DNA from 4 places in the Ensifer sp. GW101-20A05 genome. Region 2 is predicted to be linked to each of the others. Evidence: riboswitches for the same ligand, from Rfam matches in the RefSeq annotation. Region 2 holds a riboswitch; each other region holds the start of a gene.
What was found. Region 2 has a riboswitch for cobalamin ahead of bluB (5,6-dimethylbenzimidazole synthase). Riboswitches for the same ligand answer to the same signal wherever they lie in the genome.
Positions count from the first base shown of each region.

Region 1 (3,339 bases), on a different contig from region 2:
TCTTTGCGTAGGAGAGGTCGTCGTTGAATTCGCTCGCCTCGCTCACCTGCAGGATTTCCGAGCAGAGGTTGCTCATGGTGATGCGCCCGGCGATCGGGTTCGCCCGGTTCACCGTGTCCTCGAACATGATGTAGGGGTATCCGCTCTCGAACTGGATTTCGGCAATGATCTGGAAGAAATCGCGCGCCTTGATCTTCCGCTTGCGGATACGAGCATCCTCGACCATCTCGCGGTACTTCTCCGTCACCGAAATTTCGGTCAGCGGCACGCCGTAGACGCGCTCCACGTCATAGGGCGAGAACAGATACATGTCCTCGTTGTTGCGGGCGAGCTCGAAGGTGATGTCCGGGATGACGACGCCGAGCGACAGCGTCTTGATGCGGATCTTTTCGTCGGCATTTTCCCGCTTGGTATCGAGGAAGCGCATGATGTCCGGGTGGTGGGCATGCAGATAAACAGCACCTGCCCCTTGGCGGGCGCCAAGCTGGTTGGCATAGGAGAAGCTGTCTTCAAGCAGTTTCATGACAGGGATGATGCCGGAGGACTGGTTCTCGATCTGCTTGATCGGCGCGCCCATCTCTCTGATGTTGGTGAGCGACAGCGCCACGCCACCGCCGCGCTTGGAGAGCTGCAATGCGGAATTGATCGCGCGGCCGATGCTCTCCATGTTGTCCTCGACCCGCAGCAGGAAGCAGGAGACGAGCTCGCCGCGTTGCTTTTTACCGGCATTGAGGAAGGTCGGCGTCGCCGGCTGGAAACGCCCGGAAATGATCTCATCGACGAGATCGCGGGCAAGTCCCTCGTTGCCGCGCGCCAGTGTCATGGCCACCATGCAGACGCGATCCTCGTAGCGCTCCAGGTAGCGCTTTCCGTCAAAGGTCTTCAGCGTATAGGACGTGTAGTATTTGAACGCGCCGAGGAAGGTCGGGAAGCGGAACTTCTTCCCATAGGCGTGGTCATAGAGATCGCGGACGAAGTTGAAGGAATACTGGTCGAGAACCTGCTGCTCGTAGTAGCCCTCGGTCACCAGATAATCGAGCTTCTCCCTGAGGTTATGGAAGAAGACCGTGTTCTGGTTGACGTGCTGGAGGAAGTATTGTTTCGCCGCCAGCCGGTCTTTGTCGAGCTGGATCCGTCCCTCTTCATCATAGAGGTTCAGCATTGCGTTCAGCGCATGATAGTCCAGCGCCGCTTCCGTCGCCTTCAGGGGGCGTTCGAGTGTTGAGACGTCCAAAATCGTTCCATCCCGTTTCTGACATTGGCGACGTCCTCCTCTGTTCCGAGAAGCTCGAACCGGTAGAGGTAGGGCACCTGGCACTTGGCCGCGATGACGTCGCCGGCGATCCCGTAGGTCGCGCCGAAATTGCTGTTGCCCGCAGCAATGACGCCGCGGATGTGAGAGCGGTTGCCCGCATCGTTGAGGAAGCGGATGACCTGTTTCGGCACCGCACCCCGGCCGTCATCGCCGCAATAGGTGGGCACGACCAACACGAAAGGCTCGGAAACCGTAAGTGAAGCCTTACTTTCTTTGAGCGGTATGCGCGCTGCGCGAAGGCCGAGCTTTTCGACGAAGCGATGGGTGTTTTCCGAGCGGCTGGAAAAATAGACGATCAGGCCCACCGCCCGTCTCCTCTAGGAAAGCGCGCTGATCTTGTCGGGGCGAAAACCCGCCCAGTGTTCGGGGCCGGCGACGACGACGGGAAGCTGCATGTAGCCGAGGCCCTTGACCGTTTCGAGCGCGTCTTGGTCGATGGAGATATCAATGACCTCGTAGTTGACGCCCTGGCGATCGAGCGCTCGGTAGGTCGCGGTGCATTGGACGCAGGCGGGCTTGCTGTAGACGGTAACGTTCATTTCTTCCTCGTTTGGTCGGCTGGATGAGAGCATGAGAAGGCGCACGGACACGCAGCCGCGATCCGGCGAAATGCAGGGCTGTCATGGCTGTGGCTCGCTCGGATCTGGACGCCCGGGCATGCCTCTTCGTCAGCTGCGCGGGAAACCGCGCCTCTTGATTGGCGAGCGATAGAATTTCAATGACGCGGACATGACTTCACCCCGAAGCTTTCGACAGGCTGCCGGGGAGATGTCGAGACGATCAGGCAGGCTCATCCTGCCGCACGACAGCGCCGTGCGTCCTATCAGACGCGCAAAGATCGCTGTAGCACTTCGATTTGCTGCATGTTTTTATCCTTAAATCGGCGACGATTTAAGGAAACATGCAGTAGACTCAACCCCTCCGGACACCCGCCCGTGGACGTTTGTTGCTCGAGGCAGGTCTCCTGGCTCACGGGTCTCAGCTTCCATCCCGACCTTCCCGAGGCCTCATGCCTCAGTGGTCCAATTCCGGACAGTCGCTCGCCGTCTACAGTTGCGGGGGCAGCTACGGCATAGCCTAGCGAAAACTCGCCGACGCACCGTATTCCCGTCTTAGCTACTCAATCCCTGCGAATCGAGAGAACCTCGAACACTAGATATAGTAGTTCATCGCAAATCTGCGTCAATAGGTTCGAGGTGCCCGAAGCCGGGGTGAGAAGGTGATTTCTTTCGCCGTGTGGATAACAAGGAGTAAACGGCGGGAGGCGGCGAAACCTGTGGGTGAAGAACTTCTCGGCTTTGAGCCCCGCGCTCGCTCCGTTGCGATCACTTGCGAAGGGGCTTCGGCACGCCGCTTTTAGAAACGCCACGCCGGATCTCTCCCGAATTCGGTCCGCGGGCTGGGAAGGTGGCAGATCACGATAACTGCGCTGTGTCTTGCCTCTGCGCTCCGTCAATCGCAGAGCGACATGCTTATGTCTTTGTTTTCTCCGGGCTGGGCTCGAGGCGAAGCCCTTGCCATTTGCGGCGCGTCGCCGCAATCCCGCTCCGGCGAGGGCGGTGACCTGCGCGGATTGTCGTCCTTCGGCCAATGCCAAGGATCGGCACCATCGCCGACGCGCGCCCGGATGGTCTCCTGATCTCGCGTCAGCCCGATATCCTTCAGCTGGAATTCGCTGAACGTATCGATGGCGATGATTGGGTTGAGTGCGTTGCCGGCCCAGTTCAGGGCATGAAGGATCGTTGATCGCACTGCGCTAAGCATTGCTATCCTCTTTGTTTTTGCTGTTGTGTTCACGAAAAAAGTGAGGATTTTTGCTGCTTCGCGCAAAGCGATTTCTCGCATGCTGGCATAAAGAATGCTTATCTCAGGGCCATGAGCAAGATTCCTCCCATGAGTGCCGTGCGCGCCTTCGAAGCGGCCGCCAGACATCTGAGCTTCACCCGCGCCGCCGACGAGCTCGGCATGACGCAGGCGGCGGTCAGCTACCAGATCCGGCTGTTGGAGGAGCGCATCGGCACGCC
Region 1 is NZ_JBWKZT010000002.1:147,124-150,462, reverse strand. It holds gene nrdE (class 1b ribonucleoside-diphosphate reductase subunit alpha) at 1-1,234, opposite strand, end outside; gene nrdI (class Ib ribonucleoside-diphosphate reductase assembly flavoprotein NrdI) at 1,204-1,620, opposite strand; gene nrdH (glutaredoxin-like protein NrdH) at 1,633-1,854, opposite strand; cobalamin riboswitch at 2,253-2,478, opposite strand; gene AC070A_RS05755 (hypothetical protein) at 2,768-3,247, opposite strand; gene AC070A_RS05750 (LysR substrate-binding domain-containing protein) at 3,209-3,339, shown strand, end outside.
Region 1: linked by a shared signal. The riboswitch ahead of nrdH (glutaredoxin-like protein NrdH) and the one ahead of bluB (5,6-dimethylbenzimidazole synthase) in region 2 are both predicted to bind cobalamin.

Region 2 (3,339 bases):
GTTGCACGATCACCGACAAGTTCTATGATGGAGGTGAAACAGGAATTGCCGCTGGCAGCCGCCCATATCAGAAGGCCGGCATCATGCGGCAGCAGGAAGAGACTTCGCCCGTGTTCCCGCGCTTGAAACACGTCGCTGCGGTGCTTGTGCCGCTGGCCCTGGTCGGTGCCGATCCTTCGCTGGCATCGACCGTGTGCGACCGGCTGAATACCCGGCTTGCGCAACTGCCCGACATGGTCGCCACCACTGCGGATGCCCGGGACTATGCCAGCGCCATCTCACGACAGAATATCGAGCTGCGCCGGGCGAAGAACGACCGCCGCCGCGCGGGCTGCGGTGGCGGCAGCGTCGTCACCTTCGATGGCGGCGACCCCGACAGCTGCGGGGAGCTCGACAGCCTCATCGCCGAGATGGAAGACAATCTGCGCATGCTGAAGTCGGAGCGCGAGCAGATCGTCGCCGGCGGCAGCGAAGACAGCCGCCGCCGCATCCTTGCCGCGCTTGAAATCAACGGCTGCTACAGCGACAGCGAGGAGTTCGCCAGCGTCGAGCCCGAAGAGCCCGAAACGCACCGCAACATCATTGCCGACCTGCCACCTGAGGACGCCTACGGGCCGATGCTCGGGCATAACGAAGACAGTTATGCGCCGCAGGATGGCTATTACCGCGGAACGTTGCGGACCATGTGCGTGCGCACCTGCGACGGCGCCTTCTTTCCGATCTCCTCGGATGCGACGCCGGCCGACTTCCCGCGTGACGAACAGGCCTGCCGGGCGCGCTGCCCTGGCGCCGAAACGGAACTCTACTTCCACGATATCAACACGGAAGAGAGCGAACAGATGGTCTCGGCCGTGACCGGGCTACCCTATACCGAAATGCCCAATGCGTTTGCCTATCGCACCCGCGGCATCAGCAAGCCTGGCATGTGCGGCTGCCAGATGCCGCAGACTGCCGCAACCTCGCCGAAGACGACCGGCACCAAGATCGGCGACGATCAGTCGTCCATCGTCGTGATCGAAACCAAGAAACCGGCGGACACCACGACCGCCAAGGCGCCGGCCGAGGAGCGGCCCTACGACCCGTCCAAGAACAAGGTGCGCGTCGTCGGCCCGACCTTCCTGCCGCAGGAAGAAACCTCGATCGACCTGAAGCACCCGAAGGGACCGGCCTATCAACCGGTCCAGAACTGATCCTGGCGCCGCCTTAAAGCGCGTCGCGATCTTTTAGATTCGCTCATTGCACTTTAAGTTTTTGATACTTCGCACGTCGTTATCGCAAAACCGCTGCGCACTTTTGCGAGACGGGTTTTAGGAACTCTCGCCGCAGTTCCCCCAGCCTTCCTCAAACACCAGCTCTTCCAGCGGCAGGCGTTGCCGCCATCCCTTCACCGCCAGTTCGGGCTGCTGGTAAAGGCGATCGACATAACCGAGGCAGAGCCAGGCGACGATCTCGATATGATCGGGAATGCCGAGGATCGCCTTGATCTCGGCCTCGTGAAAGATGCTGACCCAGCCGACGCCAACTCCTTCGGCGCGGGCCGCAAGCCACAGGTTTTGCACGGCGCAAACCGTCGAATAGACATCCATCTGCGGATTGTGCGTGCGGCCGAGAACGACGGCGCCGCCGCGCGTGCGGTCACAGGTGACGCAAATGCTGAGCGGTGCTTTGCGAATGCCTTCGAGTTTTAGCGAGCGGTATTTGGTCTGCTGCTCTGCCTCGAACATCAGCGCCGCCTCATCATTGGCGCGGCGAAACGCCTGCCAGACGCGCTCGCGCGTTTCTGCCCCCCGCACCAGTACGAAATTCCAGGGCTGCATGAAGCCAACCGACGGCGCACTGTGCGCCGCCGTAAGCAGGCGTTTCACCAGATCGTCGGGAAGAGGCTCTGCCAAGAATTCGTCGCGCACGTCGCGGCGTGTTTCGATAGCGCGGTAGACAGCCTCCCGCTCATCCAGCGAGAAGGCACCGGCAGCCGCAAGGCCGCCCTTCGGTTCAGTCAGCATCGTTCGATCCCCAACAATGCGAAAACCTCCCGCCGTCCGCGCGGGGTTCGGTCTATCTCGCCAGGCCGGTCTTCTGACTTCGGTTCAACCGGTCGCCTCACCTTCCCAGATCGATTTAAGATCCAGTGGCAAAACCTTGAATCAATTCAAGGCACTTGTAGAGGCGACCGTCCCCGTCACAGCGTTGGGCACGTTCCGGAATGACACCGGATTCCCGATTCTCCCGCTTGCGCGGGCACCTGACGGCGTCATAAGGGCACAGCCACTAGCGAAAGACAAGCGCCCGTCAGAGCGGGATGAGGAAAAGTGCACGCAGTTTTCCGCCCGCATTCCGCTCTAACTTCTAAGGACCGATCACGTTTATGATTTTGGATCGATCCGACCCAAAATCATCGTGATCTAGAGCGGCGCCACCGGATGGGGCGAACCGTCATAGCCGCCCCAGACCGATTGGTCGAAGCAGATCACCGATCCGGTCATCAGCCCGGATTCCGCCGAAGACAGGTAGGCGCAGGCTCGCGCCACCTCGGCCGGATCGACGAGCCTGCCGAAGGGTTGGCTGGCGGCCGCCTTTTCGAGCCAATCCGCGGCAGCGCCGTGAAATTCGCGCTGGATGCGGTCCTCGCCTTCGGAAGCCATCCAGCCGATATTCAGGCCGTTGACGCGGATGCGGTTGCGCAGAAGCGCATAGGCAGTGTTCTTGGTCAGCGTCTCCAGAGCGCCTTTCGACGAGCAATAGGCCGCAATGAAGGGCTGCCCGGCCATTGCCGACATCGAGCCGATATTGACGATGGTGCCTTCCGTTCGCTCGCGCCGCATCACCTTCACCGTCTCCTGCATCAGGAAGAACGGCGCCCGCACATTGATGGCGAACATCCGGTCGAAGAGTTCCGGTGTCGTGTCCAGGATCGTGCCGCGATCGGTGATGGCGGCGGCATTGACCAGCGCATCGACCCGACCGAATTCCGCATCGCAGGCGGCAACGACCTTGCGCGCGTCGTCCACCTTTTCAAGATCGGCCTCGACATAGACCACTTTCGCGGCGCTGGCCTTGCCGATTTGCTCGGCCTTCGCCCGCCCCTTGGCGGCGTTGCGCCCACAAATGACGATGCCTGCCGCACCGCGTTCGGCGAATAGGCCGGCGATCGTTGCGCCCAGCCCTTGCGTGCCGCCGGTGACGATGGCGATCTTGCCTTGCATCTGTCCGTTCATCGAGTTCCTCCCTCGCAAATGATGATGTGAAACAGCTACGGCTCAGGAGCGAAATGCGCCGGGAGCCTGTCAATTGTGAGACTGACCCGTCAACTCAGCTTGCGCTTCGCCTGCGCGTCGAGTG
Region 2 is NZ_JBWKZT010000018.1:25,949-29,287, forward strand. It holds gene AC070A_RS29445 (DUF2865 domain-containing protein) at 84-1,190, shown strand; gene bluB (5,6-dimethylbenzimidazole synthase) at 1,308-2,003, opposite strand; cobalamin riboswitch at 2,050-2,261, opposite strand; gene AC070A_RS29455 (SDR family oxidoreductase) at 2,403-3,215, opposite strand; gene AC070A_RS29460 (phytanoyl-CoA dioxygenase family protein) at 3,305-3,339, opposite strand, start outside.

Region 3 (3,339 bases), on a different contig from region 2:
TGAGGGCGGCTGGCTGGCGACGGAGACGGCATGAATTCGAGAGATCACCAGCGGATGGCGCAGACGGTCGAGGGATATTCACCGCAGGCGCAGGCGGTGGTCGAGCGGTTGCACGCCCAGTTCCCCGACGCCGGTGTCTCGCTCGGGCCGGCGGACAGTGCCTTCAGCGCACCGGCCGCCTTCTGGGCCGCTGGCGGGGCCGGGATCGAGGAGAGCCTTGCCTATCAGGACTTTTTCGCAATCGGCATGACGGACCGGATCCGGGCGGCACATCTGATCGCCTTCTACAGCCGCCAGCTGAGCGTGGTTCTCGGCGCGCTCTATCTTGGCGCAGGTCTTCAGGCGCAGATCGCCGGCATTCGCTTCGAAGACTGGACCCGCCTCCACCAAGACCGGGAAGTTGCCGGCAAGCGTTATCATTTCCGCCTCGGTCTGGCGGAAGGGCCGCAGCATGCCGAAGGCATCAGCGCTTTCGAGCGCGGCTTCACGGCCCATCTGGCGCCGGTCATCGCGGTCCTGAAAAAGCGCACCGGGCTTTCTTCCGGGGCGCAGTGGCGGCTGGCAGCGGATTCCCTTGCCGGAGCGTTCCTGGAGATCGGTCGCGCGATCGGTGACGAGGCGCGCGGCATGGCCGAGGCGCTTGCGATCGTCAAGCGGCGGGGCTCGCGGTTGTTCTCGGAAGAGCTCTGCTACGAGGAGATCTCCGCGGTCGATCCGGCAAGCGGCGCGCAACTGTCGCGCCAGTATCGGATCCGTTGCGGCTGTTGTCTTTATTTCCGAACGGAGGGTGGCAGCTTCTGCGATACTTGCGTCCTGCTCGAGCCGGACGATCGCCGCGCGCGGCTGGCCGCGCATCTCATGCAAAACGGCGGGGCCTGAACCCCGCCGTCGTTTGTTCAGGTGCCCACGGGGGGGGCGTGATCGGCCGGATCAGTTTGCTCTCGCGAAACGCTCGTTGATGAAGCCGGAGACGACGCCGAGCACGATCCAGAAGGCGAGCGTGGTGGCGAGTGCGGCAACCGCAAACTCGGCGCCGAGCACGGCCGGGACGTTGCTGGAAATGTCTAATGGCTGCGGCGCGCCGTAGACGTGCGGCGCGGCGATCAACGCGAGGCCGACGACCTTGGACACGATTTCTTCGCGCAGCACCACCAGATAGAGGCCGACGGCCGAAAGGGCGACGGTTGCCAGCCACCAGGTCTGGCGGTCGCCAAGTTCGGCGGCCGGGAAACCCGGCAGTTCCGGCGGCAGGCCGATCGCCGGCAGCATGTGCACGGCAAGCCAGCCGCAGGCGCCCCAGAGCGCGCCGTTCCTGAGCGTGATCGGATAGCCGATCACCAGGCTGACACCGGCCAAGAGCAGGCCGAAGCCGGAGCCGGTGACGAGATTGGCGATGAGCGTGCCGGAGAACCGGCTCATGCCGAACATGATGCCGCCTTCCTCGTGTTCGCCCTCATGCGCATAGGCCGGCGTGATCGGCGAAAGCGTGTCGAGCAGGGCGCCAAGCGGCGAGACCGCCTTCAGCGACGAATGCTGGTCGTGACCCTCGGCGGCGGGTTGCGTCGTTCCAGGCTGTGCAGCGGGCTGTTCGGTTGCGGCCGGAGCCTCGCCTTCGAATTCCTCCGCATGCAGGATCAGCGGGGTTACCCTAAGTTCCTGGGCGCCGGTCATGAAGACACCGGCAATCAGTCCGGCCACGATCGCGGCCAGAAGCGTTCTGACAATCATCTTGAATTCCCTCGATAACGGCAAAACCCACGCGCTGCGGCGTGGTTTGCAAGCCTTCCCGTTCTGTCATGCGGACGGCCGTTGCGCGCCGGACGAACCGGCATGCACAAACACCGACATCCGGCACAGGCCGGATGCGTTCATGTCCGCAGACACTTCGATGCGGAACGTGAGTTACGTTCCGGAACATCGTCTTAGTGGCAGGGGAAGCCGTAGGAGTGGCGGGTGTCGTGCGCGGTGTCGTGCAGCACTGCCGAGTTGGCAAGGCCGGCGCCGAAGACGAGGAATGCGCCGATGAAGAGCGCGATGACGCCAGCGGTCAGACGATCGCTGAGGGAGAGCGGAATGCTCGAAACAGTAGACGTAGCCATGACAACCTCCGTGATGGCATCGGGAAATTCCCGGTGTGGGCCCTATGCCCGTATCGAGTGGCAGGTTTCCTGGCTCACGGCGCTGGGCGGGAAGCCCTGGATCAGCCTCGCCTTCCCAGATCGACCACCCTCTCGTGGTCTCTTCCAGTGGCTTCTTCCGGATCGCTCCGGAATGGCAGATCGACGTCGCTCTACAGTCGCGGGGTCGGCCGTGATGTGAATGCCCAGCATGGGTCCATCCGTCACGTTCCCGTTTACTCCCGAAACACGTTCGTGTCCCGGGAACCAATCGATCTCTGATGATTAGGATCGCACCCCTAATATGTCAATTGGACTTGCGCCGCCGCCCGGTCCATCCGCGACAAAATCGCGGATGATCATGCGTTTATAGGCCTCGACGATGCGGTCGCCCTCGGCGCGATCGACCGACACCGCAAGCCGCATGGTGCAATCGCCGAGATGCATGATCAGGAAAGCGGCACTGTCGATGGTTTCGCGCGGGGTTTCGGGCACAAGCCGGGCCCAGACATCGGCAAGCAGTTTTCCGCCGGCGCGGCTTTGCAGAAGATCGATCTCGCGCAGCGCCTTGTCGGCCTGCATTGCCGACCAGATGTCGCGCATGACGGGCTCGGCCAGAAACATGTCGTAGTAGATGTCGAACAGCACCGAGAAAGCGTCGCGCAGTTCTGCGAGCGATGTGACCTTGGCAAGCTCGGCCGCGATGCACTCGTTGCACACGGCATTGTAGCGCTCGGCCAGCGTGCGCACGATCGCCGCCTTGTCGGGGAAGTACTGGTAGAGCGATCCGATCGAAATTCCAGCCTTTTCAGCAACTTCGCTCATGCGCATGGCGTCGCTGCCCTTTTCCTGAATGAGCGCCGTCGCGCAGGCTAGGATCTGTTCGACGCGCTCGCGGCTGCGTTTCTGGCTGGGTGTCCGGCGCAGGGCGGTTTCGTCTTCGGCGGGAACCGCGGATGGGCTTGTTTCTGTAATCATGAGTGATGCTCACATTTTGGCTTGACTCTTAAAATACGAGGATTTATCACATTTGCAAATGTGAGAGATGCTCATGTTTGTTGATGAACCTTAGGAGGAAACGATGTCTCAGAAAGTCACACTGGTTTTGGGCGGTACCGGCAAGACGGGGCGGCGGGTGGCTGAGCGCCTTCAAGAGCGGGGTGTTGCGGTGCGCATCGGCGCACGCTCGGCATCACCGTCCTTTGACTGGACGGACGAGGCG
Region 3 is NZ_JBWKZT010000001.1:658,154-661,492, reverse strand. It holds gene AC070A_RS03345 (glucoamylase family protein) at 1-34, shown strand, start outside; gene AC070A_RS03340 ((2Fe-2S)-binding protein) at 31-879, shown strand; gene AC070A_RS03335 (CbtA family protein) at 931-1,728, opposite strand; gene AC070A_RS03330 (CbtB domain-containing protein) at 1,923-2,099, opposite strand; cobalamin riboswitch at 2,142-2,404, opposite strand; gene AC070A_RS03325 (TetR/AcrR family transcriptional regulator) at 2,403-3,095, opposite strand; gene AC070A_RS03320 (NAD(P)H-binding protein) at 3,199-3,339, shown strand, end outside.
Region 3: linked by a shared signal. The riboswitch ahead of AC070A_RS03330 (CbtB domain-containing protein) and the one ahead of bluB (5,6-dimethylbenzimidazole synthase) in region 2 are both predicted to bind cobalamin.

Region 4 (3,339 bases), on a different contig from region 2:
AACGGTTCCGGACCGCAGCAGAACACCGTGCGCTCCTGGAAGTCGGGAGCGAGCAACGGTAGCTTGGCACCGTCGATGCGGCCGCGCAGGCCATGCCAGCCGTGACGCGCCTCGTGCCCCTCGACGATGAAGCCGAGGTTCAGCCCGGACATCTGTGTCGCCAGAACCTCGAGCTCCGAGCGAAACAGAAGGTCGTCCGGCCGGCGAGCACAGGAGATGAAGGTGACATCGGTCTCCGGCACGCAGTCGGCCATCCAGCGCGTCATCGACATCATCGGGGTGATGCCGGATCCGGCGGAGATAAACAGGTACTTTTCGCCGGGATGACGGACGAAGCTGAAATCTCCGAGCGGTCCAAAAGCCCGGAGCTTCATGCCCGGCTTCAGGTGATCGAACATCCAGCGGGTGCCGACGCTGTCGGCCTGCGCCTTCACCGTGACGGCAATCGACAGCGGTCGCGATGGCGTCGACGACAGGGTGTAGGTGCGCATGACCGGTTCGTCGGCGACCGGCAATTCGAGGGTGACGAACTGGCCGGGCAGATAACGAAACCAGGCGGGCTTCTCCGCACGGAAGGTGAAGGTCATGACATCGGCGGTTTCGACAACCGCCGATGTGCATTCGAGCATCTGCTGCCGGTCGATCCAGACATGCAGTTCGTCGAAATGATGGAAGGAGGACGCCATCTGCATGTCAGGCGACCTTTGAGAGCGGAGCCGCATCGCCCTGCAGGCGCTGCTCCATGAACTTGCAGTACCATTCGACGAACTGCATCACGCCACCCTCGTGCTCCGGCGAATACGGACCGGGCTCATAGGCCGGCGAGCGGATGCCGAAGGCATTTTCCTCGACGATCTGGCGATCCTGGTCGTTGGTCTCGGTCCAGACATGAGTCAGATCCTCGAGCGTGTAGTCGACACCTTCGACCGCGTCCTTGTGGACCAGCCACTTCGTTGTCACCTGCGTGAGTTCCGGCCCCAGCGGCAACACGCGGAAGGTGATGGCGTGATCCGAAAGCACGTGGTTCCAGGTCGTGGGGTAATGGAACATCAGGAGCGTGCCGATCTGCTTCTGCCTGACATCGGCCGACAGCGCCCTTTTTACGGCGGGCGCACCCGACATGGTGTAGCTTTCGGCATTATCGACCAGCGGCATGCGCGCGGCGCGGAACTGGCCGGTCGGCGACATCCGGAACTCGCTCGGCAGGCCCTCGGCCTCGCACTTCGCCCAATGGGCGGCAATCACCGGATCGTCCTTGGCGCCCTGCACCCCGGTCGCGGTCGGCGCTTCCGGATAGGTCCGGCAGAGTTCGGGGTGATTGGCGGCGCAGTGGTAGCACTCGCGGTTGTTCTCCCAGACGAGCTTCCAGTTGCCCTTTTCGATGATGGTGCTTTCGAAGGCGACCTTGGTCTCTCCCAGCCGGTGCGGCGCGAGGTAGGGGAATGCCAGCTCGCGGAAGGCGGCGAAATCCGCCGGCGTCTCCGACAGGTTGATGAAGATGTAGCCGCCGACCGTTTCGCAATGGATCTGCTTCAGGCTGTGGGCTGCCTTGTCGAAGTCTTCGCCCATCTGGCGTGCGAAGAGCAGCGAGCCGTCGAGCTCGTAGGTCCATTGATGATAGGGACAGACGAGCTTTGCCGAAGAGCCCTTGTGCTGCGTGCAGACGCGGGAGCCGCGGTGGCGGCAGGAGTTGTGGAGCGCGCGGATCGTGCCCTGGCGATCGCGGGTGATGACGACCGGATAGTCGCCGACCTGGACGGTGAAATAGTTGCCGGCCCGCGGGATTTCGCAATCGTGGCCGATGAACAGCCAATCCCGATACCAGATGTTTTCCAGGTCCTGCCGGTAATAGTCGGGGTCGATGTAGAAGGCCCGATCGAGGCTGTAGCCGTCACGCCGGCCCTTCAGCTTGCGAAGCATATCGGTCTTGGTATCCATGTCCTGTCCTCATGCGCCATGTTTCGGAGAGGCAGGACAGGAACCCGCATGGGCGCACGCCCATGCGTTTTAGGCTCCGATCCGGCTGCCCGCCGCAACCCGTTACGGTTATGTCTGTCAAGGCTGGTTTCCGGGCTCAGGAGCCGTCCTTCGAAGGACCAGCCCGGCGCCTTCCCGGACGGAAAACCGTCCAGTGGCCTTTTGCCGAGCCTTTCGCTCCACCACCGTTGCGGGGGCAGCGCCGGGATTTGACCGGCTTCCCAATTCTCCGCCTTCCCCTTTGGAAGACGACACCTTGAGTAAGGATATGTAAGCGCGGAAGGCGCCTCGGCAGGCGCCGGATAGCGACATTCAATTCCAGAATGACGACACGATCGAAACCGCCTTTTGGAAACGGATGCGAGAATTTTTCACTTTATAAACATATAGATAGATCAAAAATTGGGCAGATTCCGGCTTTTGTGACTGACATGACGCAGACACAGGAAGGCTTCGCCCGTTTGCGACATTCCCATGAATGTGCAGGGGCATCTTCCGCGAACGAAAGGAAATCCTTCATTAACCATAAGCCACTAGGCTTGCCGGCGGACGAAGATGTCCGGCAGGCAGATGGCACACTGACGATCATGGCAAAGTTCAGATATTACGACGCTGCGGCCGAGAAGCCGCCGGCGGTCATGCCGAAGACGGCCGTTCACACCGAGTTTCTGCGCACCGGCAGGATCAACCGCCGGCAATGGCTGCCGAGCGAGCGACGGTATCTGAGCTACGAAGAAGTCGCGGACAGGACCGGCAAGAAGCTCGCGACCGCCGGTGACACGACGCACAAGCGGATCAACGGCTTTCATGCCTCGATCCAGTTTCCCAAGCTGATTTTTCACCGCACGCTCGTCGGCAAGCCGCATCTCGGCTATTGCCATGTGACGGCGGCGCGGACGGCGGTCACGCCTTCCAAGGACATCACCTGGTCGTTCTACTTCGCCAATTTCTTCAGCGACCTTGGTGATGAGACGCATTTCTTCGACCGTATCCAGAGCGGCTATTCCCGCATGTATTTCGCGGTCGCGATCGAGCCGAACGCCGAAGACGGACAGATGGTCATCAACCGCAACGTCCGCGACAACGGGCTCCTCTTCCGCACGGACGACCCCAAGGTTGCTCTCAAGAACGTGCTGATGCTGGGTGCCCGGGACTCCGCGCTGCGCCGCATTATCCGCAGTCTCTGAGGCAGCAACCGAACGCCCCCAAAAAAATCGTTCTGTTTTCCCGGCACGTCCGTTAAGGAAGCGTCGGAAAGGAAACGGCATGGCAGAGATCATCGACACAGGCAGGGAACCGGACCGCGCGATCGAACGCGCCTGCGCCGTTCTTGCCGAAGGCGAACCGGTCGCCATTCCCACC
Region 4 is NZ_JBWKZT010000004.1:292,591-295,929, reverse strand. It holds gene AC070A_RS13270 (FAD-binding oxidoreductase) at 1-692, opposite strand, end outside; gene AC070A_RS13265 (aromatic ring-hydroxylating oxygenase subunit alpha) at 694-1,938, opposite strand; cobalamin riboswitch at 2,043-2,251, opposite strand; gene AC070A_RS13260 (DUF6656 family protein) at 2,565-3,164, shown strand; gene AC070A_RS13255 (L-threonylcarbamoyladenylate synthase) at 3,244-3,339, shown strand, end outside.
Region 4: linked by a shared signal. The riboswitch ahead of AC070A_RS13265 (aromatic ring-hydroxylating oxygenase subunit alpha) and the one ahead of bluB (5,6-dimethylbenzimidazole synthase) in region 2 are both predicted to bind cobalamin.